Regions from separate parts of the Rhizobium sp. 01N424 genome, predicted to be linked through region 1. Evidence: predicted binding sites of a transcription regulator. Region 1 holds the regulator's gene; each other region holds the start of a gene.
The links. Region 1 encodes PhoB, which activates phosphate uptake and scavenging genes when phosphate is short. Its sites were predicted from a motif close to TGTCATNNANCTGTCAT; they were not measured.
Positions count from the first base shown of each region.

Region 2: the regulator PhoB is predicted to act here: its motif matches at 2,549-2,565, upstream of AC1DNK_RS10965 (alkaline phosphatase).
Region 3: the regulator PhoB is predicted to act here: its motif matches at 2,461-2,477, upstream of pstS (phosphate ABC transporter substrate-binding protein PstS).
Region 4: the regulator PhoB is predicted to act here: its motif matches at 5,458-5,474, upstream of phnF (phosphonate metabolism transcriptional regulator PhnF).

Region 1 covers NZ_JBFTRK010000001.1:389,039-396,220, reverse strand. The annotation lists gene AC1DNK_RS02045 (Hsp33 family molecular chaperone) at 1-295, opposite strand, end outside; gene argF (ornithine carbamoyltransferase) at 390-1,307, opposite strand; gene AC1DNK_RS02035 (acetylornithine transaminase) at 1,347-2,546, opposite strand; gene AC1DNK_RS02030 (GcrA family cell cycle regulator) at 2,973-3,509, shown strand; gene phoB (phosphate regulon transcriptional regulator PhoB) at 3,575-4,258, opposite strand; gene phoU (phosphate signaling complex protein PhoU) at 4,291-5,004, opposite strand; gene pstB (phosphate ABC transporter ATP-binding protein PstB) at 5,051-5,866, opposite strand; gene pstA (phosphate ABC transporter permease PstA) at 5,882-7,182, opposite strand, start outside.
Region 2 covers NZ_JBFTRK010000003.1:96,309-103,490, forward strand. The annotation lists gene AC1DNK_RS10945 (GGDEF domain-containing protein) at 1-124, shown strand, start outside; gene AC1DNK_RS10950 (lytic murein transglycosylase) at 172-996, opposite strand; gene AC1DNK_RS10955 (aspartate-semialdehyde dehydrogenase) at 1,187-2,221, opposite strand; partial or broken gene AC1DNK_RS10960 (hypothetical protein) at 2,334-2,526, opposite strand; gene AC1DNK_RS10965 (alkaline phosphatase) at 2,635-4,389, shown strand; gene AC1DNK_RS10970 (hypothetical protein) at 4,468-4,920, shown strand; gene AC1DNK_RS10975 (ABC transporter ATP-binding protein) at 4,920-5,609, shown strand; gene AC1DNK_RS10980 (ABC transporter permease) at 5,606-6,817, shown strand; gene AC1DNK_RS10985 (MFS transporter) at 6,999-7,182, shown strand, end outside.
Region 3 covers NZ_JBFTRK010000005.1:221,592-228,773, forward strand. The annotation lists gene AC1DNK_RS15850 (LysE family transporter) at 1-530, shown strand, start outside; gene AC1DNK_RS15855 (cupin domain-containing protein) at 539-883, shown strand; gene AC1DNK_RS15860 (MarR family winged helix-turn-helix transcriptional regulator) at 894-1,355, opposite strand; gene AC1DNK_RS15865 (SDR family NAD(P)-dependent oxidoreductase) at 1,505-2,302, shown strand; gene pstS (phosphate ABC transporter substrate-binding protein PstS) at 2,591-3,613, shown strand; gene pstC (phosphate ABC transporter permease subunit PstC) at 3,696-4,673, shown strand; gene pstA (phosphate ABC transporter permease PstA) at 4,675-5,526, shown strand; gene pstB (phosphate ABC transporter ATP-binding protein PstB) at 5,526-6,332, shown strand; gene AC1DNK_RS15890 (DUF1194 domain-containing protein) at 6,452-7,182, shown strand, end outside.
Region 4 covers NZ_JBFTRK010000001.1:71,699-78,880, forward strand. The annotation lists gene phnC (phosphonate ABC transporter ATP-binding protein) at 1-114, opposite strand, end outside; gene AC1DNK_RS00375 (DapH/DapD/GlmU-related protein) at 230-847, opposite strand; gene phnL (phosphonate C-P lyase system protein PhnL) at 844-1,554, opposite strand; gene phnK (phosphonate C-P lyase system protein PhnK) at 1,557-2,333, opposite strand; gene AC1DNK_RS00390 (alpha-D-ribose 1-methylphosphonate 5-phosphate C-P-lyase PhnJ) at 2,330-3,208, opposite strand; gene AC1DNK_RS00395 (carbon-phosphorus lyase complex subunit) at 3,205-4,311, opposite strand; gene phnH (phosphonate C-P lyase system protein PhnH) at 4,315-4,923, opposite strand; gene phnG (phosphonate C-P lyase system protein PhnG) at 4,923-5,387, opposite strand; gene phnF (phosphonate metabolism transcriptional regulator PhnF) at 5,488-6,225, shown strand; gene AC1DNK_RS00415 (2,3-bisphosphoglycerate-dependent phosphoglycerate mutase) at 6,273-6,908, opposite strand; gene dapB (4-hydroxy-tetrahydrodipicolinate reductase) at 6,930-7,182, opposite strand, start outside.

The sequences.
Region 1 (7,182 bases):
TCTCGGGTGTGGCAAAATCGGCAACAAGCAGGTCGACCGGGCCATCGCCCTTGGTCTGCACCGTGAACTTGCCCTCGAATTTCAGCGACGTGCCGAGCAGAACCGTCAGGACCACGACTTCGGCCAGAAGCCGGGCGACGGGTGCGGGATAGTGGTGGCGCTCAAGGATGGCGTCGAGCATCGGGCCGAGCTGGACGGCGCGGCCACGCACATCCAGGCCTTCAACCTGAAATGGGACGACGTGATCATCGCCGGCGAAATGAAGCTCGTTGAGAGCGGCGGCTGTGTCTGCCATGGTCTTACTCCTAGTCGTCAGAGCGGTAGACCAAGCTGTCTTCCCGCTCGCGCGGCCACCAGGCCATCAGGCCGGATGTGGCGTCCAATATGGTTCAGATCGCGCCCAGGCACCATGCAAGAATCGATTTCTGCGCATGAAGACGGTTTTCCGCTTCATCGAAGACCACGGATTGCGGGCCATCGATCACTTCGTCCGTCACTTCCTCACCACGATGGGCCGGCAGGCAATGCATGAACAATGCATCCTTGCCTGCTTTCGCCATCAAAGCCTGATTGACCTGATAGGGCTGGAAGACGTTGTGACCGCGAGCCCGATGTTCCTGATTCATGGAGACCCAGGTATCGGTTACCACGCAATCGGCGCCTTCGACCGCACGGTCGGCATCATGGCTGAGCATGATTTCGGCGCCCTCATTGCGGGCCCAGTTCAGATAGTGATCCTTCGGCTCGGAACCAAGGGGCACCGCCATGTTCATGCGGTAGCCGAAACGGGCAGCCCCTTCGACCAGCGAATGCAGCACGTTGTTGCCGTCGCCGGTCCAGGCAACGGTCTTGCCTTTGATCGGGCCACGGTGCTCTTCGAAGGTCATGATATCGGCCATGATCTGGCAGGGATGCGTATCGTCGGTCAGCGCATTGATGACGGGCACTGTGGCGTGTTCGGCAAGCTCCAGCATGCGGTGATGCTCGGTGGTGCGGATCATGATCGCGTCGACGTAGCGCGACAGAACCTTGGCTGTGTCGCCGATCGTCTCGGCGCGGCCGAGCTGCATCTCGGTGCCCGACAGGAACAGCGTCTCACCGCCCAGCTGGCGCATGCCGACGTCGAAGGAGACGCGCGTCCGGGTGGAAGGCTTTTCGAAGATCATCGCCAGCATCTTGCCGGCCAGCGGCTTATCGCCCTTGCCTGCTTTGAACGCCTGCTTGCGCAGCATCGCGTCGTCCATGATGACGCGCAGATCGGCAGAGCTCATCGCCGAAAGATCGAGGAAGTGTTTGGGGGAAGCCATGTCGTCCTTACCTGTTTGCCCCGGAAGGCATCTATCCGTTCAAGCCGTCTTCTTGGCCTTCGATGCGCGAATGCTTTCGGCAGCCTGCTCGATGCGGGCCAGACCCTCGCGGGCTTCCTCCGCCGTGACGACCAAAGGCGGCAGCAGACGCACAACGTTGTCGCCGGCGGGTACGCCAAGCAGATGCGCACCGCGGATGGCAGCCAGAAGTTCGGTCGAGGGCACAGCGGCCTTGATACCAAGCAGCAGACCCTCGCCGCGGATATCCTCGATCACGTCCGGATAGCGGTCCTTGAGCGATGCCAGGCCCTGGCGGAAGACCAGAGCGACGTCACGGACATGCTGGAGGAAGCCTTCGGCAAGGACGATGTCGAGCACAGCGCCGCCGACGGCCATGGCCAGCGGATTGCCGCCATAGGTCGAGCCGTGGGTGCCGGCCTTCATGCCGGACGCAGCTTCCGCCGTTGCCAGGCAGGCGCCGAGAGGGAAGCCGCCACCGATACCCTTGGCGACAGCCATGATGTCAGGGGTCACGCCGGACCACTCATAGGCAAAGAACTTGCCGGTACGGCCGACGCCCGTCTGGACCTCGTCGAGAATGAGCAGCAGGCCCTTCTCGTCGCAGAGCGCGCGCAGCGCCTTCATGAACTCAGTGGTCACCGGGCGAATGCCACCCTCGCCCTGAACCGGCTCGATCAGAATGCCTGCGGTCGCATCGGTGATTGCGGCGCGCACAGCGTCGATATCGCCAAAGGGCACCTGGTCGAAGCCAGGGGCCTTGGGGCCGAAACCTTCGAGATACTTCTCTTGCCCGCCGGCAGCGATCGTCGCCAGCGTCCGGCCGTGGAAGGCGCCTTCGAAGGTGATGATATGGAAACGCTCGGGATGGCCCTTCGAATACTGATAGCGGCGTGCGGTCTTGATCGCGCATTCGAGGGCTTCCGCGCCGGAATTGGTGAAGAACACCTTGTCGGCGAAAGTCGCCTCCGTCAGCCGCCTGGCGAGTTGTTCCTGACCGGGGATTTCATAGATGTTGGACAGGTGCCAGACCTTGTCGGCCTGCGCCTTCAGGGTATCCACGACATGCGGATTGCTGTGGCCGACCGAGGTCACAGCAACGCCGGCACCGAAATCCAGATATCGTTCGCCGCTTTCGGTAATCAGCCACACGCCCTCACCTCGCTCGAACCGCAATGGGGCACGAGAATAGGTATCATATAGCGGCGCGGCTTCAGCCATGGCGCGGTCTCCTGTCAGCGTTACGGGCAACCGGACTCCGGCTAAAAAACCAGGTCCGAAAAATTAAAAATGCCGCCTTTCGGCGGCGACTGGCACTATTTACTTTTCGCACTGCAATGTCAACAAAACTGCGGCTTTCGTGGCTTCTGAGAGACGCTCAAGCAATGTCGCGTTTTATCAACAGCTAATGTTGCAGAAATGACTCTCAGGGGAAGCAAGTTGGGGAAAACCCCGAATTCGATTCATCCGGATTCCTGCGACTCTTGTCACGGAGTCAGCCTCACACTAGGTTAAAACTCAATTACTAGACTGCATGCGGCGGAACTAGTCACCAAAATTAGTCAAGCGTTTCTTGTGCCGGATTCGTCCGGGGCAAACAGTGAGGGATTCTGCCTTCGCAACGCTTAAACGGCGGAGACACAGGGCATGAACTGGACAGACGAGCGGGTCGAGAAACTCAAGAAACTGTGGTCCGAAGGGCTGAGCGCGAGCCAGATCGCTGCCCAGCTTGGCGGCGTCAGCCGTAACGCCGTTATCGGCAAGGTTCACCGTCTGGCGCTGCCGGGCCGTGCGAAGGCCGGCGGCAACGCCACGGCTGCCCGCGCTCCCAAGCGTACGGCGGCAGCACCCCGCGCCCCAACCTACGCATCGCGTCTGGCGACGACCCGTACGGTCACCCGCCAGCAGGGCGCGACGATGCTGAAGGAAGAGATCGAGATCGACGTCATGGAGGAGATGGAATACCGTCCCGCCAAGAACGTGATCGTCCCGATTTCCCGCCGTCTCGGCCTGACGGAGCTCACCGAGCGCACCTGCAAGTGGCCGGTCGGCGATCCCTTGAAGGACGATTTCCACTTCTGCGGCTGCGAAAGCCCGGATTCTTCGCCTTACTGCACCTACCACCAGCGCCTGGCCTACCAGCCGGTCAACGAGCGCCGCAGGGCAGCAGCGCGAGCAAACTGAGCCGGGTAAGCACAAACGAAAAACGGGCCTTACGGCCCGTTTTTTTGTGTCTCAATTCCGAAAGCTCAAGCTTCCATCGAATATCCAGCGCCGCGAACGGTGCGGATGACATCCTGCATATTGGAGAAGTTCAGCGCCTTGCGCAGACGGCCGACATGGACATCGACGGTGCGCTCGTCGACATAGATGTCGTGACCCCAGACGCCATCCAGAAGCTGCGAGCGCGAGAAGACGCGGCCGGGAGAGGCCATCAGGAATTCCAGCAGGCGAAACTCGGTCGGGCCGAGACGCACTTCGCGGGTCTTGCGATGAACGCGGTGCGTCTCGCGGTCGAGTTCGATATCGCCGCACTTCAGCACGGTCGAGAGAACTTCGGGCTTGGCGCGGCGCAGCATCGCCTTGACGCGAGCGACGAGCTCGGGCGTCGAGAACGGCTTGACGACATAGTCGTCGGCGCCGGTCGAGAGGCCGCGAACGCGTTCACTTTCCTCGCCGCGCGCCGTCAGCATGATGATCGGCAGGCGCTCGGTCTCCGGGCGCATGCGCAGCCGGCGGCAAAGCTCGATGCCTGATACGCCAGGCAGCATCCAATCAAGGATAAGAAGGTCCGGCGTCCGCTCCTGAAGGCGGATTTCCGCCTCATCGCCGCGCAGGATGGTGTCGACCTCGAAACCTTCGGCTTCGAGATTGTAACGAAGAAGCACGCTCAGTGCTTCTTCGTCTTCAACGACTGCAACTCTCGGGATCATTCTGTTCTGTCTCCTGAGGCCCGGTCCGGATATTATTCCGTGACCGCGCCGACGGTGTTGGCGGTGTCGTCCTTCGGACGCTCGCCCTCCGGCTGGGCGCCGGTCGCCATGTAGTAGATGGTTTCTGCGATGTTGGTGGCATGGTCGCCGATGCGTTCGATGTTCTTGGCACAGAACAAGAGATGCGTGCAGCTGGTGATGTTGCGCGGATCTTCCATCATGTAGGTCAGGAGCTCGCGGAACAGCGAGGTGTACATCGCGTCGATTTCCTCGTCGCGCTCGCGGATCGACTTCGCCTTGTCGGCGGCGCGCGTCGTGTAAACGTCGAGCACTTCCTTGAGCTGGACGAGCGCCAGTTCGGAGAGATGCTCCAGGCCGCGGCCGAGCTTGCGCGGAACGCCGGTGCTCTGCACGGCGATGACGCGCTTGGCGGTGTTCTTGCCGAGATCGCCGACGCGCTCGAGGTCGGCGGCGATGCGGATCGACCCCATGATCTCGCGCAGGTCCGACGCCATCGGCTGGCGGCGGGCGATGGTGACGATCGCCTTGTCGTTGATCTCGCGCTCGGCGTGATCGAGGATCACGTCGTCGGAGATGACCTTCTGCGCCAGTGCGCCGTCGCCATTGACCAGCGCGCGCACAGCGTCGGAGACCATCTGTTCCGCCAGACCGCCCATCTCGGAGATGCGGCGGGTCAGAAACTTCAGATCTTCGTCATATGCTGAAAAGATATGTGTCGATGCCATGGGAAATGTCCTTGAGTGTCTCTATCGGAAGTCGTGACGCCAAAGATCAGCCGAAGCGGCCCATGATGTAGTCCTGGGTACGCGGATCGTCCGGATTGGTGAACATCTTGTCGGTATCGTTCTCCTCGACGAGATTGCCGAGGTGGAACATGGCGGTGCGCTGCGAGACGCGGGCTGCCTGCTGCATGGAGTGCGTCACGATGACGATCGTGTAGCTTTCGCGCAGCTCGTGGATCAGCTCCTCGACCTTTGCAGTGGCGATCGGGTCGAGCGCCGAGCAAGGCTCGTCCATGAGGATGACTTCAGGGCTGACGGCGACGGCGCGGGCGATGCAGAGACGCTGCTGCTGGCCGCCAGACAGGCCGGTGCCGGATTCATGCACGCGGTCCTTGACCTCGTTCCAGAGGCCGGCACGCTGAAGGCTGGTCTCGACGATCTGGTCCATGTCGGCTTTCGACTTGGCGAGACCGTGAATGCGCGGGCCGTAGGCGACGTTTTCATAGATCGTCTTCGGGAACGGGTTCGGCTTCTGGAACACCATGCCGACGCGGGCGCGAAGTTCGACGACGTCAATATCCGGATCGTAGATATCATCGCCATCGAGCGTGATCTTGCCGGTGACGCGGCAATTGTCGATCGTATCGTTCATGCGGTTCAGGCTGCGCAGGAAAGTGGACTTGCCGCAGCCGGACGGGCCGATGAGCGCAGTCACGGTGTTTTCGCGGATGTTCAGCTTGACGTCGAAGAGAGCGCGCTTTTCGCCGTAATAGACGGAAACGTCCTGGCCGATCATCTTGTAAGGGATGCTGTTCATCTTCTGGTCCAGAGCCTTCTCAACTGCTGCTTCTGTCAACATGTTCATGGGTTTCTACTCCGTTTACCAGCGGCGCTCAAAGCGACGGCGCAAGAGGATGGCTCCGATGTTCATGACAATCAGGAACAGGAGCAGGACGATGATGGCACCCGAGGTACGCTCCACGAAGGCGCGTTCGGCTTCGTTGGCCCACATATAGACCTGGACCGGAAGTGCCGTGGACGGATCGAGCGGCGTGGTCGGCGCATTGGCAACGAAGGCGACCATGCCGATCAGCAGAAGCGGCGCGGTTTCGCCGAGCGCATGCGCAAGGCCGATGATGGTACCGGTCAGGATGCCCGGCATGGCAAGCGGCAGAACGTGGTGGAACACCATCTGCATCTTCGATGCGCCGAGACCGAGAGCGGCCGAGCGGATCGACGGCGGTACGGCACGCAACGCAGCACGCGTGGCGATAATGATGGTCGGCAGGGTCATCAGCGTCAGCACCAGGCCACCGACCAGCGACGCGGAACGCGGCAGACCCATGAAGTTGATGAAGACGGAGAGGCCGAGCAGACCGTAAACGATCGACGGAACGGCAGCGAGGTTGTTGATGTTGACCTCGATCAGATCGGTCAGCTTGTTCTTCGGCGCAAACTCCTCGAGATAGATCGAGGCGGCGACACCGATCGGCAGAGCAAGAACCAGAACGATCAGCATCAGGTAGAGCGAGCCGATGAGCGCAACGCCCAGACCTGCTGCTTCCGGACGGCTGGAATTGCCATTGACGAACAGGCCTGTGTTGAACTGCTTGAAGAGAGCACCGCTCGCCTTAAGCTCGTTCATCCAGCCGACCTGCTTGTCGTTCACCTTGCGGTTCTTCTCATCGACAGAGAGATCGATCTGGCCCTTGCTGGCGCTATCGATATTGGCGTCGGCAAGCACCGTGACATTGACGGTCTTGCCGATGATCGACGGGTCGGAGACGACCATATCGCGCAGCTGGATCGGAGCGCCCTTGGAGAGCATGGCCGAAGCATCGCGCACGTCAGGACGGCTCGCGGCGTTGACGTTCAGCTGCTTGACGATGGCGTCACGCAGCAATGCGCCGTAGTTGGCGGAGACGAGGACCGACGGATCGGTCGCACGCTTGTTGCTCGGGTCGATCGTCTTTTCGGTGAATTCCACCGGAAGCGTGATCGCCGTCTGTTGGAAGGCGGTGTAGCCTTGGCGGATGACCGTCGAGAGCAGGATCGCCAGGAAGATCAGGCCAAAAGATATGGCAGCGATGCCATAGGCCTGGAAGCGGCGTTCTGCGGCATAGCGGCGCTTGATGCCGATGTCGCGGCGTGCCGGAGCCTTGGAGACAGTGATGCCTGCAA
Region 2 (7,182 bases), on a different contig from region 1:
TTTCGAAGATCTCGTCAAGCGCGCCGATATGGCGCTCTATGCCGCCAAGGCGTCCGGACGTAACCGTGTCGTCTCGGGTCCGCTGGTGCCGCAGGCCACAATGGTCAAAGCCGAGGCCAAATGAAAAAGGCGCCGCAAGCGGCGCCTTCAATTCAATTGCAAATGGGTGGATTACTGGCCGCCGTCGATCTGCTGGCCGATATAGGCGATCGCCTGCTGATAGACGGTTGCCGCGTTCCAGCCCTGGATAGCAACGAAATTCGGTTCGCCCGGCTGATAGCCGGCACCTGCGCGCCAGCCGTGACCCTTCAGGAAGTTTGCTGTCGACGCCAGCGCGTCAGCACGCGAGCCGACCATGTCGACACGGCCATCGCCATCGCCATCGGCACCGAAGCGGACGACATTGCGCGGCAGGAACTGCGTCTGGCCGATCTCGCCATGTGCGGCGCCGCGCGCCTGCGGGCTCAGATAGCCTTCAGAGACGAGCTGCAGGGCAGCATAGAGCTGGTCGGTGAAATAGTCCGAGCGGCGGCAGTCATAGGCCAGCGTCGAAACGGCTGACAGCGTGTGCTGCGTGCCCATATAGCTGCCGAAGCCGGTTTCCATGCCCCAGATCGCGATCAGCGGGCCGGCCGGCACGCCGTAGCGGCGTTCGATCGACGTGAAGAGAGCCTGGTTGGAGCGCTTCATGCCCTTGCCGCGGGAAATGATCGCCGCACCGCCGCGCTTCTGCATGAAGGCGTCGAAGGACAGCTTGAAGCTCTTCTGGCCACGGTCGGCAGCAATCGTCGGACGATTGTAGGCGACGTTGGCGAATGCACGGCTCAGAACCGACTGGCTGACGCCCTGTGCTGCAGCTTCCTGCTTGAATTGCTGCACCCAGGCATCGAAGCCGGCGCCATTATTGCCGCATTGCGCGGCGTTGGCCGCTACCGGAACTGCATGGAAAGCGCCCACCGCCGCGATGGCCGCCACCAAGAATTTTGTCATGCGCATGAGAAACCCCGATCTCGATCTGCAGTCGCTGGAATGCCGGGCAGAATGCCAGCCAAGGGTGATTTTGTCACGATCACCTTTTGGCGAGATTGGCCGCCTGCCGCACGATTGCCGCCTGGCTGGTTCAAAGAAAGCCCCGCAAGTCTGACGACATGCGAGGCTGATAGCAAGCTATGGTTAATATTCGGTATCAGGCGGCCTGCTTGCGCGGCTTGATGAGGCCACGATTGACGAGAAGCTCGGCAATCTGAATGGCGTTCAGAGCGGCGCCCTTGCGCAGGTTGTCAGAAACGACCCACATGTTGAGACCGTTTTCGACCGTCGCATCTTCGCGGATACGCGAGATGAAGGTGGCGTCTTCACCGGCAGATTCGTAAGGCGTGATGTAGCCGCCGTTCTCATGCTTGTCGATGACGAGGCAGCCCGGTGCATCGCGCAGGATGTCGCGGGCCTGATCGGCGGTGATTTCGTTTTCGAATTCGATGTTGACCGATTCCGAATGGCCGATGAAGACAGGCACGCGAACTGCGGTGCAGGTGACCTTGATCTTCGGGTCGAGCATCTTCTTGGTTTCGGCCAGAACCTTCCACTCTTCCTTCGTATAGCCGTCTTCCATGAAGCTATCGATATGTGGAATGACGTTGAAGGCGATGCGCTTGGTGAACTTCTTGTTCTCGATCGGATCGGCAACGAAGACGGCGCGCGTCTGGTTGAAGAGCTCGTCCATGCCATCCTTGCCGGCGCCTGAGACCGACTGGTAGGTGGAGACGACGACGCGCTTGATCTTGGCGAAATCATGCAGCGGCTTCAGCGCGACGACGAGCTGGGCGGTCGAGCAATTCGGATTGGCAATGATGTTGCGCTTGGTGAACTGGGTGATGGCGTCCGGGTTTACTTCCGGCACGATCAGCGGCACGTCCTGATCATAGCGCCAGGCCGAGGAATTATCGATGACGACGCAGCCCTGCTGGCCGATCTTCGGCGACCACTTCTTGGAGACTTCGCCGCCGGCAGACATCAGGCAGATGTCGGTGTCGGAGAAATCGTAGTTCTCGAGATTGAAGACCTTCAGCGTCTTGTCGCCATAGGACACTTCCGTGCCCTGCGAACGCGAGGAGGCAAGTGCTACGACTTCGTCAGCCGGAAAGCCACGCTCGGAGAGGATGTTGAGCATTTCCCGGCCGACATTTCCGGTTGCTCCCGCGACTGCTACTTTGAAACCCATTTTCAGCTCTCTTTCTCTTCTCTCCTCTTGTCCGGTGAGGGGGGGAAAGCGCGAAATCATCGCGGCTTCCTGTCCCCAGCCGAGCCGGGGAGAGAGCGGCAGGCCAGAGACGTCAGACGGTTTTCGTCGTCGTTTTGGCCTTGGTTTTGGAAGAAACCGGAACGGCAATATCCACCCCGGCACTCAGTGCCCGGTCATTGCATGCAGCAATGGCGTGTTCGAAGCGAACCATGGATAATTCCTTTTCCGCCGTTGCTCATAAAACGTTTTCCACAGGAGTCAAGGTTTTTGCGCCTGCGGCCAGAGCCTGGTGCCGGTGCGGCAGATTGTCATACCTGTGTCATCCACATGTCATCCCCCAGGGCTATCTCCGGCCCGTTGTTCATTTACTGCAACGAAAACGGGGGTTTTCCATGCGTATGATTTTTGCCGCTCTGGCGGCCACGACGATTCTTGCCGGTGCCGCGCAGGCGACTACGGTTTATCCGCTTGATCGCGCAACGATTCTTGCCGGTTCGCCATTTGACTTCAAGGTTGAGCTCAGCAAGCAGGTAAAGCCCGAGGACGTGAAGATCACGGTCAACGGTCAGGACTACAAGACGGCTCTCGGGGGCGAGGCCAAGTTTGTAGAGCTTGAAAAGGGTAAGGACGACAAGGCACTCGGTTCCGCCGTCATCCTGCGTGGCCTGACGATCGCCGCACCCGGCGACTACAAGGTCGAAGTGTCGGCCGGCGACGAGAAGAAGTCGGTTACCTGGAATGTCTACGGCACCGGCGACGCGCCGAAGGCCAAGAACGTCATCTTCCTGATAGGCGACGGTCTTTCCGTTGCGCATCGCACGGCAGCCCGCATCATGTCGAAGGGCATGACCGAGGGTAAGGCGAACGGCCGCCTCAACATGGACGATGTGCCGCCGGCAGCTTTCATCGGCACATCGGCAACCAACGCTGTTGCCACCGACTCCGCCAATACCATGTCGGCCTACATGACCGGCCACAAGACAGCCGTCAACGCGATCGGCGTCTACGCAGACCGCACGCCTGACTCGCTTGACGATCCGCGCGTCGAAACGATCGCAGAAGCGGTCCGCCGACAGACCAAGAAATCGATCGGCATTGTCGCAACCGCCGAAATCGAGGACGCCACACCGGCTGCGGTTGTCTCCCACACGCGCAATCGCAGCGACAAGGCCGATATCGTCGGGATGCTTCTCGACGTGAAGCCGGAAGTCGTCCTCGGCGGCGGTTCTGCCTACTTCCTCGGAAAGGACGTTCCGGGCTCCAAGCGCAAGGATGACAAGGACTACATCAAGCTCTTCCAGGACGCCGGCTACAAGCTTGCCATCGACAAGAACGAGCTTGCAGCCAACGCATCGGCTGAAGGCAACCTTCTCGGTCTCTTCCATACCGGCAACATGGACGTCACGCTCGATCGCGAATTTCTGAAAAAGGGCACCGTCGAGAAATTCCCGAACCAGCCGGGTCTCGTCGAGATGGCAACGGTCGCGCTCGATCGCCTGTCCAAGAACCCCGACGGTTTCTTCCTGATGGTCGAGGGTTCGTCGATCGACAAGATGTCCCATCCGCTCGATTGGGACCGCGCCGTCGTCGACACGATCGAATTCGACAAGGTCGTTGGCCTTGCCCGCGAATTCCAGAAGGCCCATCCCGATACGCTGATCGTCGTCACCGGCGACCACACCCATGGCGTTTCGATCATCGGTACTGTCGATGACGAAAAGCCGGGCACGGAGATGCGCGAAAAGGTAGGCACCTATGCCGAAGCGGGTTTCCCGAACTATACCGACGACAACGGCGACGGCTATCCGGACAAGATCGACGTCACGCGCCGCCTCTTCCTCAGTGCCAATAACGGCCCCGACCATTACGAGACGTTCCGTCCGAAGCTCGACGGTCCGTTCGTTCCTGCCGTGCAGAACGAAAAGAAGGAATATGTCGCCAACGAACAGTACAAGGATGTTCCCGGTGCTGTGTTCGTTCAGGGCAACATTCCGAAGAGCGGCGACAGCGGCGTTCATGCCGTCGATGACGTCGTCCTGCAGTCGGATGGTCCGGGCTCCGAAGGCTTCCGCGGTTACATGGAGCAGAGCGATGTCTACAAGGTACTCGCCGACGCTTTTGCGCTCGGTGTCAAACAAACCAACTGACGGAGCGCGGTGAACCGCCTCTTCCGCGTAATCTTCCCGGCCGCCGATCTGCGGCCGGGAACTTGCAAGGAGTTTGATATGCATAGGATCACACGCCGGAGCCTTTTCGGTATGATGATGGCATTGCCGGTGCTGACGTCTGCAAGATGTGTCGAAGCCGCCGACGCAACGCTCGGCTTCGATGAGCTCTATGGGAAATTCGGCGTTCTCGGCCTCGAATTTTCCGAGAAGGTGAAGGCGCTCGCCGGCAGGCAAATCAGCATGCGCGGCTTCATGGCGCCGCCGTTGAAAGCGGAAGCGCAGTTTTTCGTGCTGACGGAAATTCCGATGTCGCTCTGCCCATTCTGCTCGTCTGATGCCGACTGGCCCGACAATATCGCCGTCGTCTATCTCGACGAGAAGCAGACCTTCGTGCAGCCCAGCCAGACGATCGAAGTGCGCGGCATTCTCGAATACGGCTCGTGGACCGATCCCGAAACCGGCTTCGTCAGCCTGCTCCGCCTGCGCCAGGCCGAATATTGGGCGGTCTGATGCTGGCGCTCGAGATCAGCAATCTGTCGGTCACGTTCAGCGGACTCAACGCACCGGCGCTTGAGATCGGCGCGCTGGCGCTGTCTGCCGGCAGCCGGGTTGCGGTGACCGGGGCTTCCGGCTCAGGCAAGAGCACCTTCGTCAACATCATTACCGGGTTGGAACGTGCGGTGCGCGGATCCGTCTGCTGGAACGGTGACGATATCTGCGCTTTGTCCGAGAGCCACCGCGACCGCTTCAGAGCGGGTAACATCGGACTCGTAATGCAGGACTTTCATCTGTTTCCGGGGCTTTCGGCCGTCGAGAACATTTTGTTGCCCGCCCGTCTGTCGCGCGCCGCCGATGCTCAAATGGTGCTGCGTGCGCATGAACTGCTGATGCGGACCGGCCTTTCACGGCCCAATCAGAACATCGAGACGATGTCGCGCGGCGAGATGCAGCGGGTGGCGATCGCGCGTGCGCTTTTGCGCAAGCCGGGCGTCATCGTCGCAGACGAGCCGACCGCCAGCCTTGATGCCGAAACCGGCCGCATCATCGGCGACCTGCTGCTTGATCTGGCGATTGCGGAAGGCAGCACGCTGATCGTCGTGTCGCATGATCCGCATCTGTCAGGCCGCATGGACCGCCGCCTGTTGCTGTCCTCGGGACGCATCGTTGAAGACGCCTTCAGCAACGAGGTAGCGGCATGATCCGGTTCATCGCCGCCGATGTTCGTCGCCTCTGGGCGGGTTCCGTCGTCGTGGTTCTGCTCGTTGCCCTGGCAACAGCGCTCGGCGTTGCGGTCGTCCTGCAGGAGCGGGCGTTGCGGCTCGGCAGTGCGCGGGCGGCCGACAGGTTCGATCTCGTGATCGGCGCTGGCGGCAGCGAGACGCAGCTTGTGCTATCATCCGTCTTCCTGCAGCCCTCGCCCTTGCCGCTGATGCCGGGCCAAATACTTTCCAAGCTGACTGCCGATCCGCGGGTCGCATGGGTTTCGCCGATCGGCTTCGGCGATTCCTTTTCCGGATATCCGATCGCCGGCACCAGCCTGGCCCTGCCCGACAATCTCTCCGGCGGGTTCAGCGAGGGTCGTGGCTTTGCCGCGGAGAACGAAGCCGTTGTCGGCGCAGCGGTCAGCTTGCCGCTCGGATTCGAGATCAAGCCGATGCATGGCTCAGTCGAAACCGGCGGTCATACCCATACCGAAATCGCCTATCGCGTGACCGGCCGCATGAAGCCGACGGGGACCGCCTGGGATCGGGCGATCCTGGTGCCGATCCAGGCTGTCTGGCATATCCATGGCCTTGAATCCGGTGATTCCGCCGATGAAGATCACGATCACGCGGATGACCACGCGCTTGATGATCGCTGGTCCGGCGACTTGCCCGGCCTGCCCGCCGTTCTCGTCAAGCCGAAGTCGATCTCAGATGCCTACAAGCTGCGGCAGGACTATCGCAGCGGCAACACGGTCGCGGTCTTTCCGGGCGAAGTACTGACCAACCTCTACGCAACGCTTGGCGATGCGAAGCGTATTCTGGTCGCGGTGGCATCCGGCGCACAGGGGCTGGTCGCCGCATCGCTGATCCTGGCGACCGTCATCCATATCGGTCAGCGCCGCCGCCAGATCGGAGCGCTCAGGGCGTTCGGCGCGCCGCGCCTGGCCATCTTCGGTATTGTCTGGGGTGAGTTCTTTGCGCTGATCGCGCTCGGCATCGCGGGCGGTTTTGCGCTGGGCTATTGCGCAGCGTCTCTGCTTTCCGGTTTCTTCAGCGCCAGCAGCGGTATTGTCATGCCGGTGGGCTTTGTCCGGGCCGACCTGATGCTGGCCGGGGTGCTGATTGCATTTGGCGCCGTTCTTGCTGCGCTGCCTGCGATTCTGGCCTACCGGCAATCTCCGGCGGAAGCCCTCAGGGCGTGATAATGCAGGCTGCTGCGCGAAGCTGTGCAAACACGTTAGACTAAAGTCATAATCCCAAAGCCGCTCTCTTTATCCGAATTCTTTTCTGCCACACTCTTCGCAGGTGAGCCGCGTCCAGGGGCATACTTTGAGGAGAGTTTGGGACGCGCCTTGCTGCTCATCATTCTGTGGAGGACAGACAATGGCAAATATCGCAAGCGCCGAGAGCGCAAAAGCCCGTCCGATGACTGGCGAGGAAAGGAAGGTCATCTTCGCCTCGTCGCTCGGTACGGTCTTCGAATGGTATGATTTCTATCTCTATGGTGCGCTCGCAACCTATATCGGCGCCACCTATTTCACTCAGTATCCCGAAGCCACGCGCAACA
Region 3 (7,182 bases), on a different contig from region 1:
AGGGCTCGACGCGTGCCGCGGTCGCGGTCATCGCCGGAGTCATCCTGGGCACGGTCTGCTGGGGACTGGCCGGCTGGCTCGGCATCAGCGCCCTGTTCGCAGCCGCACCCTTTGCCTACCTGTTCCTGAAGATCGCCGGTGGCGCCTATCTTCTCTGGCTCGGCGCCAAGCTTTTGTGGAAGACCTACAGCAAGTCCGCAACGCGGGGCGAACCTGCGGTCCGCCCCGCTATGAGCGGCCGGCAGGCCTTCTATTCCGGCCTGATAACCAATCTCGCCAACCCGAAATCGGCCGTCTTCGTCGCCAGTCTCTTTGCCGCCACCCTGCCTGCCGACCATTCCTGGGTGCATGGCGCTCTGGCCGTGGTGACGATGGTTCTGGTGTCCTCGCTTTGGTACACCTTCGTTCTGACGGTCTTGCGAAACCCCACCGTATCAGGCGCCTATGCGCGGGGACGCCGGCGCATCGACGCAATGGCCGGCCTCATTTTCATGGGCTTCGGCGTCAAACTTCTGACATCTGCCCGATAGGAGACCGCATGCCGCATCAACTCGTATTCGACCCGGCGTCCGTCGAGCCCGAAGTGGGCGCGCCCGCCGCCGACCGCATCGTTTCCGGCAATCCGCAATTCCGCACCTGGAACCTGGAGGAAGCCGAAGGCGGCCTCTACGCCGGCATTTGGGAAGCGACACCCGGCAAATGGCGGATCTCCTACGATGAGTGGGAATATTTCAACGTGCTGTCGGGGTATTCGATCGTCACCGAAGACGGCGGTGAACCGGTGCATCTCAAGGCCGGCGACCGCATGATCCTCAGACCCGGCTTCAACGGAACCTGGGAAGTCGTTGAAACGACTCGCAAGGATTATGTGATCAGGGTCTGAGTGCCGAACCTCAGCGCCTGAAACTCTCCGCGAAAGCGGGGGAGGAAATGCGGTTCAGGGTTTTGCGCAATTCTTCCGACGCTTCAGCGCCGAAGGCGTTTTCGAAGCGGTCGCGTGCTTCGGCCCAGAGACGGTTGGCTTCTTCCCATTTTGCCCGTCCGGCCCCGGTCAGCGTCACCCGTTTGACCCGCTTGTCTTTTTCGTCGGGCACCAGCTCCACCAGTCCGTCCCGGATCAGCGGTTTCAGCGTATGCCCGAGAGCGGAGAGGTCCATCACCAGCCCGTCGGCCAGGAATTTCAGCGACGGTTTGCCGTTCATATGGATCTGCGTCAGTAGCCCGAACTGCGTGCCTCTCAGCCCGCTTGGTGCAAAGACCTCCTCATAGAGCTGCCCGAGCTGGCGGGTCGCGCGGCGAAGCGCGCTGTTGCTGCAAACGGTCCAGCTTTCGAAGCCCGGTATTTTTTCGTCCATCGTCGTTCTCCTGATCCGGTGTCACCGGATTGCTGCCGGCCGTCAATCGTCTTCGATAATTTCTTCGGTGCGCCCTTGCGCAAGATGCCGTTGATCTCAATATAGTGGTATATGCCACTAATTACCAACGCATCGAAAAGGATTTCACGATGTCAACTTCCTCCCTTGGTACAGCTCTCGTTACCGGCGCCTCCTCGGGTATCGGCGCCACCTATGCCGATCGTCTCGCAAAGCGCGGATACGACCTGCTGCTGGTCGCCCGTGATGCAGCCCGTTTGAATGCCCTGGCTGAAAAGCTCACCGCCGCTCACGGCATCAAGGCCGAGGTCCTGCAGGCCGATCTGACGAACAGGGAAGACGTGCGAAAGGTCGAGAAGCGCCTGCGCGAGGACGAGGCGATTACGCTGCTCGTCAACAATGCCGGTATCGGCCCTAAAGGCGCATTGCTCGAAGATGATATCGACTATCTCGAAACGATGATCGAGATCAACGTCGTGGCCATCAATCGGCTGGGTGTTGCGGCTGCGCAGACCTTTGCGAAGCGCGGCAAGGGCGCCATCATCAACATTGCCTCGGTGGTCGCATTCCTCGCCGAACGCTTCCACGGCACTTACAATGCCAGCAAGGCCTTCGTGCTCAACCTGACCCAGTCGATCCATGCCGAGGCCAGCCCGAAGGGCGTCAAGGTTCAGGCCGTTCTTCCGGGCCTGACCCGCACCGAGATCTTCGAACGCGCTGGCGGCTCGGTTGATCAGTTGCCGCCGTCGATGGTGATGGACGTTACCGATCTAGTCGATGCGGCCCTTGCCGGTTTCGATCAGGGTGAACTCGTGACCATCCCGTCGCTACCGGATCCGGCTGATTTCGAAGCGTTGAACGCCGCCCGCTATGCGCTCGGACCCAACCTCTCACACAACAAGCCGGCCAGCCGCTACGGCATCGCATAAGGCTCCCGTTTTTGCCGGGCTGCGTCAAACCAACGCAGTCCGACATTAACATTTTGTAATGTTTACAGAGCCTTACAGGTTAAATCCTTGATTTAGTGAACGAACAGTCCTGCACGCTATGTGGGGCATCGGCGGGTGACTTCGAACTGTCGCGGAACTGTCATCAAACTGTAATGCGCAGCGCCTAGCCCGCCTTTGCGACGGGAATTTCAGCGCCCTTTGCCAGTGGATACCCCCTCCATGGCGCCGGTCTCGTCGATTGTTGGTTCCATTCAGGGAAGAGACCATATGCTCACCAAGACACTTCTTTCGGCCTGCCTCGGCGCCGGCCTGGTTGCTGCTCTCGCAGTGTCCGCTTCCGCCGCCGATATTACCGGCGCCGGCTCGACCTTCGTCTATCCGGTTCTGTCCAAGTGGTCCGCAGACTACAACAAGCAGACCGGTGACAAGCTGAACTACCAGTCGATCGGCTCGGGCGGCGGTATCGCTCAGATCAAGGCTGCGACCGTCGATTTCGGCGCCTCCGACGCCCCGATGAAGCCTGAAGACCTCAGCGCTGGCGGCTTCGGCCAGTTCCCGGTCGTAGTCGGCGGCATCGTTCCTGTTATCAACGTCAAGGGCATCAAGTCGGGCGAGCTGAAGCTCTCCGGCAAGGTTCTCGCCGACATCTATCTCGGCAACGTCACCAAGTGGAACGACAAGGCGATCGCCGACCTGAACCCGGGCCTCAAGCTGCCCGACAGCCAGATCGCCGTCGTTCACCGTTCGGACGGTTCGGGCACCTCGTTTAACTGGACGAACTTCTTCTCCAAGGTCAATCCGGACTGGAAGTCCAAGGTTGGTGAAGGCACTGCCGTCAACTGGCCGGTCGGCATCGGCGGCAAGGGCAACGAAGGCGTCGCTGCCTACGTCACCCGCGTCAAGGATTCGATCGGTTACGTCGAATACGCCTACGCCCTCCAGAACAAGCTGCCCTTCGTCCTCGTTCAGAATGCATCGGGCCAGTATCCGAAGCCCAACGCCGACAGCTTCTCGGCCGCTGCTGCCAGCGCCGAATGGGGCAAGGCTCAGGACTTCTACCTGATCATGACCAACGCGCCTGGCGAAAAGGCCTGGCCGATCACCGCTACCACCTGGGCGATCATGTACAAGGAGCCGAAGGACGCCGCGCGCTCCAAGGCTGCTTTCGCCTTCTTCAAGTGGGCGCTGGAAAAGGGCCAGAAGGAAGCTTCCGCGCTCGACTACGTTCCGCTTCCGGAGACCCTCGTGAAGCAGATCGAAGACTACTGGACGGCCTCCTTCAAGGGCTAAGTCCTGAGAATGCCGGGGCAGGGAGTTTTCCTCTCTGCCCCGTTTGCTTTGACGCCCCCTCAAAAGCAAGTCGAGTATCGATATGAGTGAAGCACTGGCATCGCTGCCGGCCGTCGTGCCGGATGTGAAGCGCCGCGACGGCGCCAACGGCGACCGCATTTTCCATTGGATCGTGATGGGCTGCGGCCTGTTCGTTCTCGCCGCGCTCCTGGCGGCGGCAATCTCCATGGCATGGGGCGGCCTTCTCGCCTTCCGCACCTTCGGCTTCGGCTTCATCACCGGCACCGAATGGGATCCCGTTGCTCAGCATTTCGCAGGTCTGGTGCCGATCTACGGCACGCTGGTGACCTCCGCGCTCGCCATGCTGATCGGCGTCCCGATCAGTCTCGGCATTGCCGTCTTCGTCACCGAGGTGGCGCCGCGCTGGCTGCGCGGACCGATCGGCGGCGCCATTGAACTGCTCGCCGGCATTCCCTCTATCATCTACGGCATGTGGGGCCTCTTCACTTTCGCGCCCTTCATGTCGGATTACGTTCAGCCGGCGCTGATCGACTGGCTCGGCCCGATCCCCGGGATCGGCCTGCTGTTCTCTGGCGCGCCGATGGGCATCGGCATGCTGACCTCTGGCATCGTGCTGGCGATCATGATCATCCCCTACATCTCCTCGGTCATGCGCGACGTCTTTCTGGTCGTCCCGGCGCAGCTGAAGGAATCGGCCTATGCGCTGGGTTCGACGCGCTGGGAAGTGGTGCGCGACATCGTCATTCCGCACACCCGCACCGCCGTCGTCGGCGGCATCTTTCTCGGCCTTGGCCGCGCACTCGGCGAGACGATGGCGGTCACCTTCGTGCTAGGCAACACCCACAATATCGCGGTTTCGCTGATGGAGCCCGGCAACTCGATTGCCGCTGTGATCGCCAACGAGTTCACCGAAGCCGATACCGACATCTATCTGTCGTCGCTGATCGCTCTCGGCTTCATCCTCTTCGTCGTGACCTTCATCGTCCTTGCCGCCGCCAAGCTGATGCTGCTGCGCATGGCAAAGCAGAGAGGCGAATAAGATGGCCGGTTCCAATTCCATCTATCGCAGCCGCCAGATCAAGAGCGGCATTGCACTGACGCTCTGCACCGGCGCCACCGGCCTCGGCCTGATCTTCCTGGTCTGGATTCTCTGGACGACGCTGGTCAACGGTCTCTCGGCGCTCAGCCTGAAGCTCGTCACCGAGATGACGCCGCCCCCTGGTGAAGACGGCGGCCTCGCCAATGCTTTTGCAGGCAGCCTGATGATGGTTGTGCTCGCCGTCATCATCGGCACGCCGATCGGCATTCTGGCCGGCACCTACCTGGCCGAATTCAGCCGCGGCAAGAAGATCGGCGCGGTCATCCGCTTCATGAACGACATCCTGCTGTCGGCGCCATCGATCATCATCGGCCTGTTCGTCTATGAGCTCGTCGTCCGCCAGACCGGCCATTTCTCCGGCTATGCCGGCGGCATCGCGCTCGCTTTCATCTTCCTGCCGGTGGTCGTGCGTACCACCGACGAGATGTTGCGCCTCGTACCGGACGTGATGCGTGAGGCAGCTCTTTCGCTCGGCATTCCGCGCTGGAAGGTGACGGTCGCCGTGCTCTACCGCGCCGCCTCGGCAGGCATCCTCACGGGCATCCTGCTCGCCGTCGCCCGCATCTCCGGCGAAACCGCGCCGCTGCTCTTCACTGCGTTGAACAACCAGTATTGGAGCACGGATATGTCCGAGCCGATGGCCAACATCCCGGTTGTCATCTTCCAATACGCGATGAGCCCCTATGACGAATGGCACGTGCTCGCCTGGGCGGGCGCCTTCGTCATGACCGCAATCGTACTGCTGCTGAGCGTGGGCTCCCGCGCCATTCTGAACCGTAAAGGTGGCAAATGATGCTGCAATCTTCCTCCACATTAGACACCCGCAGGACCGTGATGCCGATGGCCAACGACAAGCTCACCCTTGAAGATGTCAACTTCTACTATGGCGACGCGCATGCGATCCGTGGCGTCAGCCTGAATTTCCCCGAACGTCAGGTCTCGGCGCTGATCGGCCCGTCCGGCTGCGGCAAGTCCACGCTGCTGCGCATCCTCAACCGCATCTACATGCTCTATCCGAAGATGCGCGCGACGGGCACCGTGAAGCTCGATGGCGAAAACATCCTCGACCCGCGCTATTCGATGAATGAACTGCGCGCCCGCGTCGGCATGGTGTTCCAGAAGCCGGTGCCGTTCCCGATGTCGATCTACGACAATATCGCCTACGGCATCCGCCACCACGAGCGTCTCGGCAAGGCCGACATGGATGTCCGCGTCGAGCAGGCGCTGCGCCAGGCAGCTCTCTGGGACGAGGTCAAGGACAAGCTGAAGGGCAGCGGCCTTGGCCTCTCCGGCGGCCAGCAGCAGCGTCTCTGCATCGCCCGCGCGGTGGCATTGCGTCCCGAAGTCCTGCTGCTCGATGAGCCGACTTCGGCGCTCGATCCGATCTCGACCGCGAAGGTCGAAGAGCTCGTGTCGCAACTGAAGACCGACTTCACCATCGTCATCGTCACGCACAACATGCAGCAGGCGAGCCGCATCTCCATCAACACCGCCTTCATGTATCTCGGCGAACTCGTCGAATACGGCCCGACATCGCAGATCTTCCAGGCACCGAAAAACAAGCGCACCGAGGATTACATTACCGGACGTTATGGCTGATACGCCCGGTAGCCCTTTTGCCCAATCCCTTTAGGTGTATCCGAATACGCTAATTTACCGGCGCCGGTCCTTTCCGGTAAGAGAGCCCGGTCGCGAGCGGCGCGATGCGGGAGGGCTTCATGTCTTCGGGAATGATCGGGCGGTGGCTTCCGCAGGGAGCCATCGCGGGGCTTCTGTTTGCTATCTGCATGTCATCGGGCGCCTTTGCCGGCGAGAGGATCGATCTTGCGCTGGTGATCGCCGCCGACGTCTCGACGTCGATGGATCCGCGCGAGAAGGCGATGCAACAGGACGGCTTCGTCGCCGCCTTCCGCCAGCCCGAGATCATCGACGCGATCGGCAGCGGCAAATATGGCCGCATCGCCGTCACCTACGTCGAATGGGGCGGCGACCGCGGCCAGCGGATGGTGGTTCCCTGGACATTGCTCAAGGATGAGGCCGATTGCTGGATGTTCTCGCTGCGGCTTGCCGAGAATTCCCCGACCAAACTGCGCCGCGGCACCTCGATCAGCGAAGCGCTCTCCTATTCGGCCTCTCTGCTGCGCCAGAGCGGCTACGCGCCCGACAGGCTGGTCGTCAACATCTCCAGCGACGGCGTCAACAGCATCGGCCGGGAGGTCGCGCCCGTGCGCCGGGAACTGATCGCCGATGGCATGACGATCAACGCCCTCGTCATCAGCGCCCAGGGCGAAGAAGACGATGAGGAGCCGAACCTCTCTCCGGAAGCACTGTTTTCCTATTTTCACCGAGAGGTCATCGGTGGCCCGGGCGCATTCGCCATGCCGGTCCGCTCCGCCGCCGACTACCCAAGCGCCATCTACCGCAAGCTACTGCGCGAGATCGGCGGCTT
Region 4 (7,182 bases), 320 kb from region 1:
GGCACCCGAACGGCCGATAATGCCGACCATCTGCCCTTGCGGAATATCGAGCGTGACGGAATCCACTGCCAGCTTTTTGCCAAAACGGCGGGTGACATTCTTCAGCTCGAACATCATGCTCTTCCTTGCAATCCGGGACCTTCGTCTCGCAGTGCATTATTCCCGCTTGATGAACCTCCAATGTCAGTTTTGTGTAATGACTGTCACAATCGGTGCCGGCAAAATTGCTTCAAACGCCGTGCCGGCTAAGGAAATCTTCCGCCGAAAGCGCGCGGAAATCGTCGAGTGCCGAACGCAGTTTCGCATGCTCCCAATCCCACCAGGCAAGCTTGTCCATCCGCTCGCCGACGCCCCTGCCAAACCGCTCGCGAATGAGCTTTGCCGGTACGCCGCCGACGATCGTGTAGGGAGCGACATCCTTGGACACGACGGCACCCGCGCCGATCACGGCGCCGTTGCCGACGGTCACGCCGGGAAGGATCGTCGCGCCATGACCGATCCACACGTCATGACCGATGGTGACGCGATTGGACCGGCGCCACTCGAAGAAATCGGTCTCCATGTCGGCATCCGGCCAGTAGTCGGTGGCGCGGTAGGTGAAGTGGTGCAGTGTCGCCCGCCAGGTCGGATGGTTGGTGGCGTTGATGCGCACCGCGGCGGCGATGTTGACGAACTTGCCGATCGTCGCGCACCAGATCGAGCCGTCCTGCATGATGTAGGAATAGTCGCCGAACTCCACTTCGCTGATCCGGCACCGTTCCGAAACCTCGGTATAGCGGCCAAGCGTGGCGTCGCTGACCGATGCCGTCTCGTGGATATAGGGCTTTTCGCCAATCTGCCGTGTCATGCCGCAATGGCCTTTCTGGGAGAGAATTTCTGGACGTCGAGAATGCGGTCGGCGGCGGCTTCGCGCACTTCCTCGTCATGGAAGATGCCAAGCAGGGCAACGCCCGCCTTCTTCTTGTCGGCGATCATGGCGACGACGACAGCGCGGTTGGTGGCGTCGAGCGATGCCGTCGGTTCGTCGAGCAGCAGGATGGTGTGATCGGTGATGAAGCCGCGGGCGATGTTGACGCGCTGCTGCTCGCCGCCCGAGAAGGTCGCGGGCGGCAGCTGCCAGAGTGCCTCCGGCAGGTTGAGCTTGGTCAGCAGGACGGCAGCCCGCTCACGCGCCTCGCTCGCCGCTACGCCGCGGGCAAGCAGCGGCTCGGCAACGACGTCGAGGGCTGCAACGCGCGGCACGGTGCGCAGAAACTGGCTGACATAGCCAAGCGATTGCTTGCGCACCTCGATGATCGTGCGCGGATCGGCCGAGGCGAGATCGACGACCTTGCCCTGGTGATTGACCAGGATCTGGCCGGTATCGACGGCATAGTTGCCGTAGATCATCTTCAGGAGCGAGCTCTTGCCGATGCCCGAGGGGCCGCCGAGCACGACGCATTCGCCTGCGGCAACCGAGAAGGAGACATCCGAGACGACGGGCAGCTTGATGCCGTCGCGCAGATGCATGGTGAAGCTCTTTGCGACTTCCGAAACGACGAGTGGCGTTGCCATGGTCACACCTGCAGGATGGAGGAAACGAGAAGCTGGGTATAGGGCTCGCGCGGATCGTCGAGCACGCGGTCGGTGAGACCATGCTCGATGACATTGCCGTCCTTCATCACCATCATCCGGTGAGACAGCAGGCGCGCAACCGCGAGATCGTGGGTGACGACGATCGCCGCAAGCCCGAGATCGTTGACGAGACCACGGACGAGATCGAGCAGGCGGGCCTGCACCGAGACGTCGAGGCCGCCGGTCGGCTCGTCCATGAAAACGAGGCGAGGGCCGGTAACCAGATTGCGGGCAATCTGCAGGCGCTGACGCATGCCGCCGGAGAAGGCGCGCGGCTGGTCGTCGATGCGCTCGGCATTGATCTCGACGCGCTCCAGCCAGTCGATGGCCGTCGAGCGGATCTTGCCGTAGTGCCGGTCGCCGATCGCCATCAGCCGCTCGCCGACATTGGCGCCGGCCGAAACCGTCATGCGCAGGCCATCGGCAGGGTTCTGGTGCACGAAGCCCCAGTCGGTGCGCATCAGGAAGCGGCGCTCGGCCTCGTTCATGCGATAGAGATCGCGGTAGCTGCCGTCGCGCATGTGATACTCGACGCTGCCGGTGGTCGGCATCAGGCGGGTCGAGATGCAGTTGAGAAGCGTCGTCTTGCCGGAGCCGGATTCACCGACGATCGCCAGCACTTCACCGGGCCAGAGATCGAAGGACACGTTCCGGCAGCCGATGCGGTTGCCGTAGAATTTCGAGACGTCGTTGACTTTGAGAAGCGGTGTGTCGGTCATTCCGCAGCCTCCTTGGGCGCAAGCATTTCGCCGGCATGGCCGTGCTCGCGGCGGTCTTCGCAATGGTCGGTATCGGAGCAGACGAACATCCGCCCGCCCTTGTCGTCGAGGATGACCTCGTCGAGATAGACTTCCTCGGCGCCGCAGAGCGCGCAGGGCTTGCCGAAGCGCTGGATCTCGAAGGGATAGTCCTCGAAGTCGAGGCTGACGACGTCGGTATAGGGCGGCACGGCGTAGATGCGCTTCTCGCGTCCGGCGCCGAAGAGCTGCAGCGCGTCCGACATGTGCATCTTCGGATTGTCGAATTTCGGCGTCGGCGAGGGGTCCATGACATAGCGCCCGGCGACCTTCACCGGATAGGCGTAGGTCTTCGAGATCCGGCCGTTATGGGCGATGTCCTCGTAGAGCTTCACATGCATGAGGCCATATTCCTCCAGCGCATGCATCTTGCGGGTCTCGGTCTCGCGCGGTTCGAGGAAACGCAGCGGCTCCGGGATCGGCACCTGATAGACCAGCACCTGATTGGCGCCGAGCTTCTCTTCCGGAATGCGGTGGCGCGTCTGGATGATCGTCGCATCCTTGGTATGCGTGGTGACCGCCACATTGGCGACCTTCTGGAAGAAGGCGCGGATCGAGACGGCATTGGTCGTGTCGTCGGCGCCCTGGTCGATGACCTTGAGCACATCGTCAGGGCCGATGATAGATGCCGTGACCTGCACGCCGCCGGTGCCCCAGCCATAGGGCATCGGCATTTCGCGGCTGGCGAAGGGCACCTGGTAGCCGGGGATGGCGATCGCCTTCAAAATGGCTCGGCGGATCATCCGCTTCGTCTGTTCGTCGAGATAGGCGAAGTTGTAAGTGGCAAGATCGGTCATTCGGCTGCTTCCTTCATTGCTTCGCCGTTGCGGCGGCTTGCCTCGAAGTCGCGGCGCATGCGCCGCACGAGATCGAGTTCGGCCTGGAAGTCGACGTAATGCGGCAGTTTCAGATGCTCGACGAAGCCGGTCGACTGAACGTTGTCGGCATGCGAGATGACGAATTCTTCGTCCTGCGCCGGTGCCGTGACGTCTTCGCCGAGTTCGCCGGCGCGAAGCGCGCGGTCGACCAGCGACATCGACATCGCCTTGCGCTCGCTCTGGCCGAAGACCAGTCCATAGCCGCGGGTAAACTGCGGCGGCGCCTTGGCCGAGCCCTTGAACTGGTTGACCATCTGGCACTCGGTTACCTGGATGGTGCCGAGCGAGACGGCGAAGCCGAGTTCCGGAACATCGAATTCGACTTCCACCTCGCCGATGCGGATTTCGCCGGTGAAGGGATGGTTGCGGCCATAGCCGCGCTGCGTCGAATAACCGAGGGCCAGGAGGAAGCCTTCATCGCCGCGGGCCAGTGCCTGCAGACGCAGATCCCGGCTCATCGGGAATTCCATCGGCTCGCGCGTCAGGTCGCCGATCTCGTGATCCTCGGGCATGTCCCCATCGCCCTCGATCAGACCTTCCTGGCCAAGGATCTCGGAAACACGGATGACGCGGCCGGTTTCGGCCTGGCGCTGAGCCGGCTCTTCGACGGCTTCGTCAGTCAGGAGCGACGGGTCGAGCAGGCGGTGCGTGTAGTCGAAGGTCGGACCGAGCAGCTGGCCGCCCGGCAGGTCCTTGTAGGTTGCCGAGATACGGCGCTCGATGGTCATGCGGCTGGTGTCGAGCGGCTGTGAATAGCCGAAGCGTGGCAGCGTCGTACGGTAGGCGCGCAGCAGGAAGATCGCCTCGATCATGTCACCGCGCGACTGGCGTACGGCGAGCGCCGCCAGCGTCCGGTCGTAGAGCGAGGCTTCGGCCATGACGCGATCGACCGCGAGAGCCAGCTGGGCAACGATCTGCTCGATGCCGATGGCCGGAAGCGAGCGGTCGCCGCGGCGCCGGTCGGCGAGCAGGCGGTGAGCATTGGCGATGGCGGCCTCGCCACCTTTGACTGCAACATACATGGCTCACATCTCCGTTGCGGTAATTTTGGTGGTGCGCGGCAGGCAGAGGAAACTGCTGCCCGCCGTCAGAACGATGTCGATGCCCCTCGGGAAGAGGGTGCGGTTCTCGTTCCAGAGGCGGATGAATGTTTCCGGCAATCCCGACGGCGCGATTTCCGTCGTGGTCTTGATCCCCGGTCCCATCAGCGCCAGCGTCTTGCCGCCTTCGAGCGAAGCGATCTCGATAACAACCGTTGTCGAGCGGTCGGGATATTCCTGCGTGCCCGGCGCAAAGAGTCCGAAAGACGAAACTGCCATGCCGCTGTCGACGAAGGCGAAGCGCGCTTCGGCCTTCTCGGTCGTGACGGTCGCACCAGTATGAAAGCTCAGCCAGCCCGGCACCGCAGATTTGTTGAGCGCAGGCGAAAGCCAGACGGGCGTGTCGTGATCGCAGAGCGTCAATGCAATTGCACCGGCAGCTACGCCAAGGGGAGCCGGCGGCGCAGCATCGGGCGCCAGCGTCTGGACTGAGCCCGGGCGGGCCATGGCATCCATCATCGCCTTGAAGACGCTCTGGGCCTGGAAAACCGGCTCGGCAAAGCCGCCGGTCAAAGTATCGGTCTTGAGGTCCATCAGTCTTCTCCCCGCACCATGGTGAAGAAATCGACGCGAGTCGCGGCCGTCTCGTCGGCCTTCTGCTGCGCCGCGGCGGCAATGTGGCGGGCGATCGGCTGAAGCAGCTTTTCCTCGACGAAAGCCCTGCTTGCCTCCTCCTGCCAGAGAGCATCGAAGATGGCGGCAAGCCGTGCCTTCTTCCGATCGGTGCCGAGCGACTGGCCGTGGCCGACGGTCCCGCTTGCCAGCCGGATCGTTGCACGGGTGACCGTCACTTCGCCGAGATTGAAGGGCGAGCCGCCGCCGCCAATACGGCCACGAACCATCACCAGCCCGGTTTCGGGGCCGCGCACCGCCTGCACTTCCGGCTTATCCGCAAGCGCCTCCCAGGCGTCATCCAATTCGGCAAGGTCGGAGCGGGCGAGAAGATCGACCACTCTTTTCCTGCTGTCGGCTGCCTCGATTTTCTCTGCTGCTCTCATCGCCACATCCTTCGAAATGTCTATTGATATAGACAACCATACAAGATATGGTTACGCTTAAATCGGGGACGTGACAAGCGTGTGACACGGCAGGGGTGAAATGGCTGGGCTGAAGCAGGTGCAAAGGCAGACGGGGGTGGCGCTATGGCGTCAGATAGCGGATCGGATCCGCGAGGCAATCACCCGCGGTGCCTATGATGAAACGGGCATGGTGCCACCGGAAACGATGCTCGCCGAGCAGTTCGGCGTCAACCGGCATACGGTTCGAAGCGCCCTTGCCGCGCTGGCGCAGGAAGGCATCGTCCGCGCCGTGCAGGGTCGCGGCACGCTGATCGAGCGCCGGGAACGGCTGAACTTCCCGATCAGCAAGCGTACCCGTTTCACGGCGGGTATCAGCGGCCAGGCAAGAGAAACGCGCGGTTTCCTGCTGGCGGCTGCCGCTGAACCCGCTGATGCGGAGGTCGCTCGCTGGCTGAAGATGCGCGTGGGCGACGCGGTCATCAGGCTGGAGACGACGAGGGAGGCCGACAAGCGCCCGGTGTCACGGGCGACGAGCTGGTTTCCGGCCGCGCGCTTTGGTGATATCGCAGAAACCTATCGCAAGACGGAATCGATCACCAAGGCCTTCGCGCTGCTTGGCTTGCAGGACTATGTGCGCGCAACGACGGAGATCACCGCCGCGCATGCTGACGCCGGGGATATCGCCGATCTTGAGCTCACACCGGGCGCGATCCTGCTGATCACCAAGGCGATGAATACCGATCTCGACGGCGTTCCCGTTCAATATTCCGTCACCCGCTTCGCTGCCGACCGGGTGCAGTTCACCATCGAAAACTAAAAAAGCCGGGCGCTTGGCCCGGCTCTTCTGATCGATATGAACCCGGCTCAGTGTGCGGCGGACATGTCGCCCAGCACTTCCTTGGAAGCGACGCTGGAATCGGCCTTCAGCTTGTAGACCATCGGAACGCCGGTCGCGAGATTGAGATCCAGAACCTGCTCACGGGTCAGGTGGTCGAGCACCATGACCAGCGAACGCAGCGAGTTGCCGTGAGCCGCAACGAGAACCTTCTCGCCACGAAGAACGCGCGGCAGGATTTCCGTCAGGTAGTAAGGCCAGACGCGGGCGCCCGTGTCGCGCAGGCTTTCGCCGCCCGGAGGCGGGACGTCGTAGGAGCGGCGCCAGATATGAACCTGCTCCTCGCCCCACTTGGCGCGGGCATCGTCCTTGTTGAGGCCGGAAAGATCGCCGTAGTCACGCTCGTTGAGAGCCTGATCCTTGATCGTCTGCAGGCCGGGCTGGCCGACCTTGTCGAGGATGAGCTTCAGCGTGTGCTGCGCACGGGTGAGCGCAGACGTGTAGGCAACGTCGAACTTGATGCCGTAGTCGGCGAGTGCCTGGCCGCCGGTCGTGGCTTCCTGAATGCCGAGTTCGGTCAGATCGGGGTCCTTCCAGCCGGTGAAGAGGTTCTTCAGGTTCCAGTCGCTCTGGCCATGCCGAACGAGAACGAGTGTGCCGCTCATAAAAGTCTGCCTCCGTGGGGATTATTGTGAAGAGAGCCCGAGAACATCGAGCATGGAATAGAAACCCGGCTTCTTGTCGCGCGCCCAGAGCGCTGCCTTGATGGCCCCGCGGCCGAAGATCGAACGGTCCGCCGCGCTATGCGACATCGAGACGATCTCGCCTTCGCCGGCAAAGAGAACCGAATGTTCACCGATCACGGACCCGCCGCGCAACGTCGCAAAGCCGATTGTACCCGCTTCGCGGGCGCCGGTATGACCGTCACGAACGCGGACA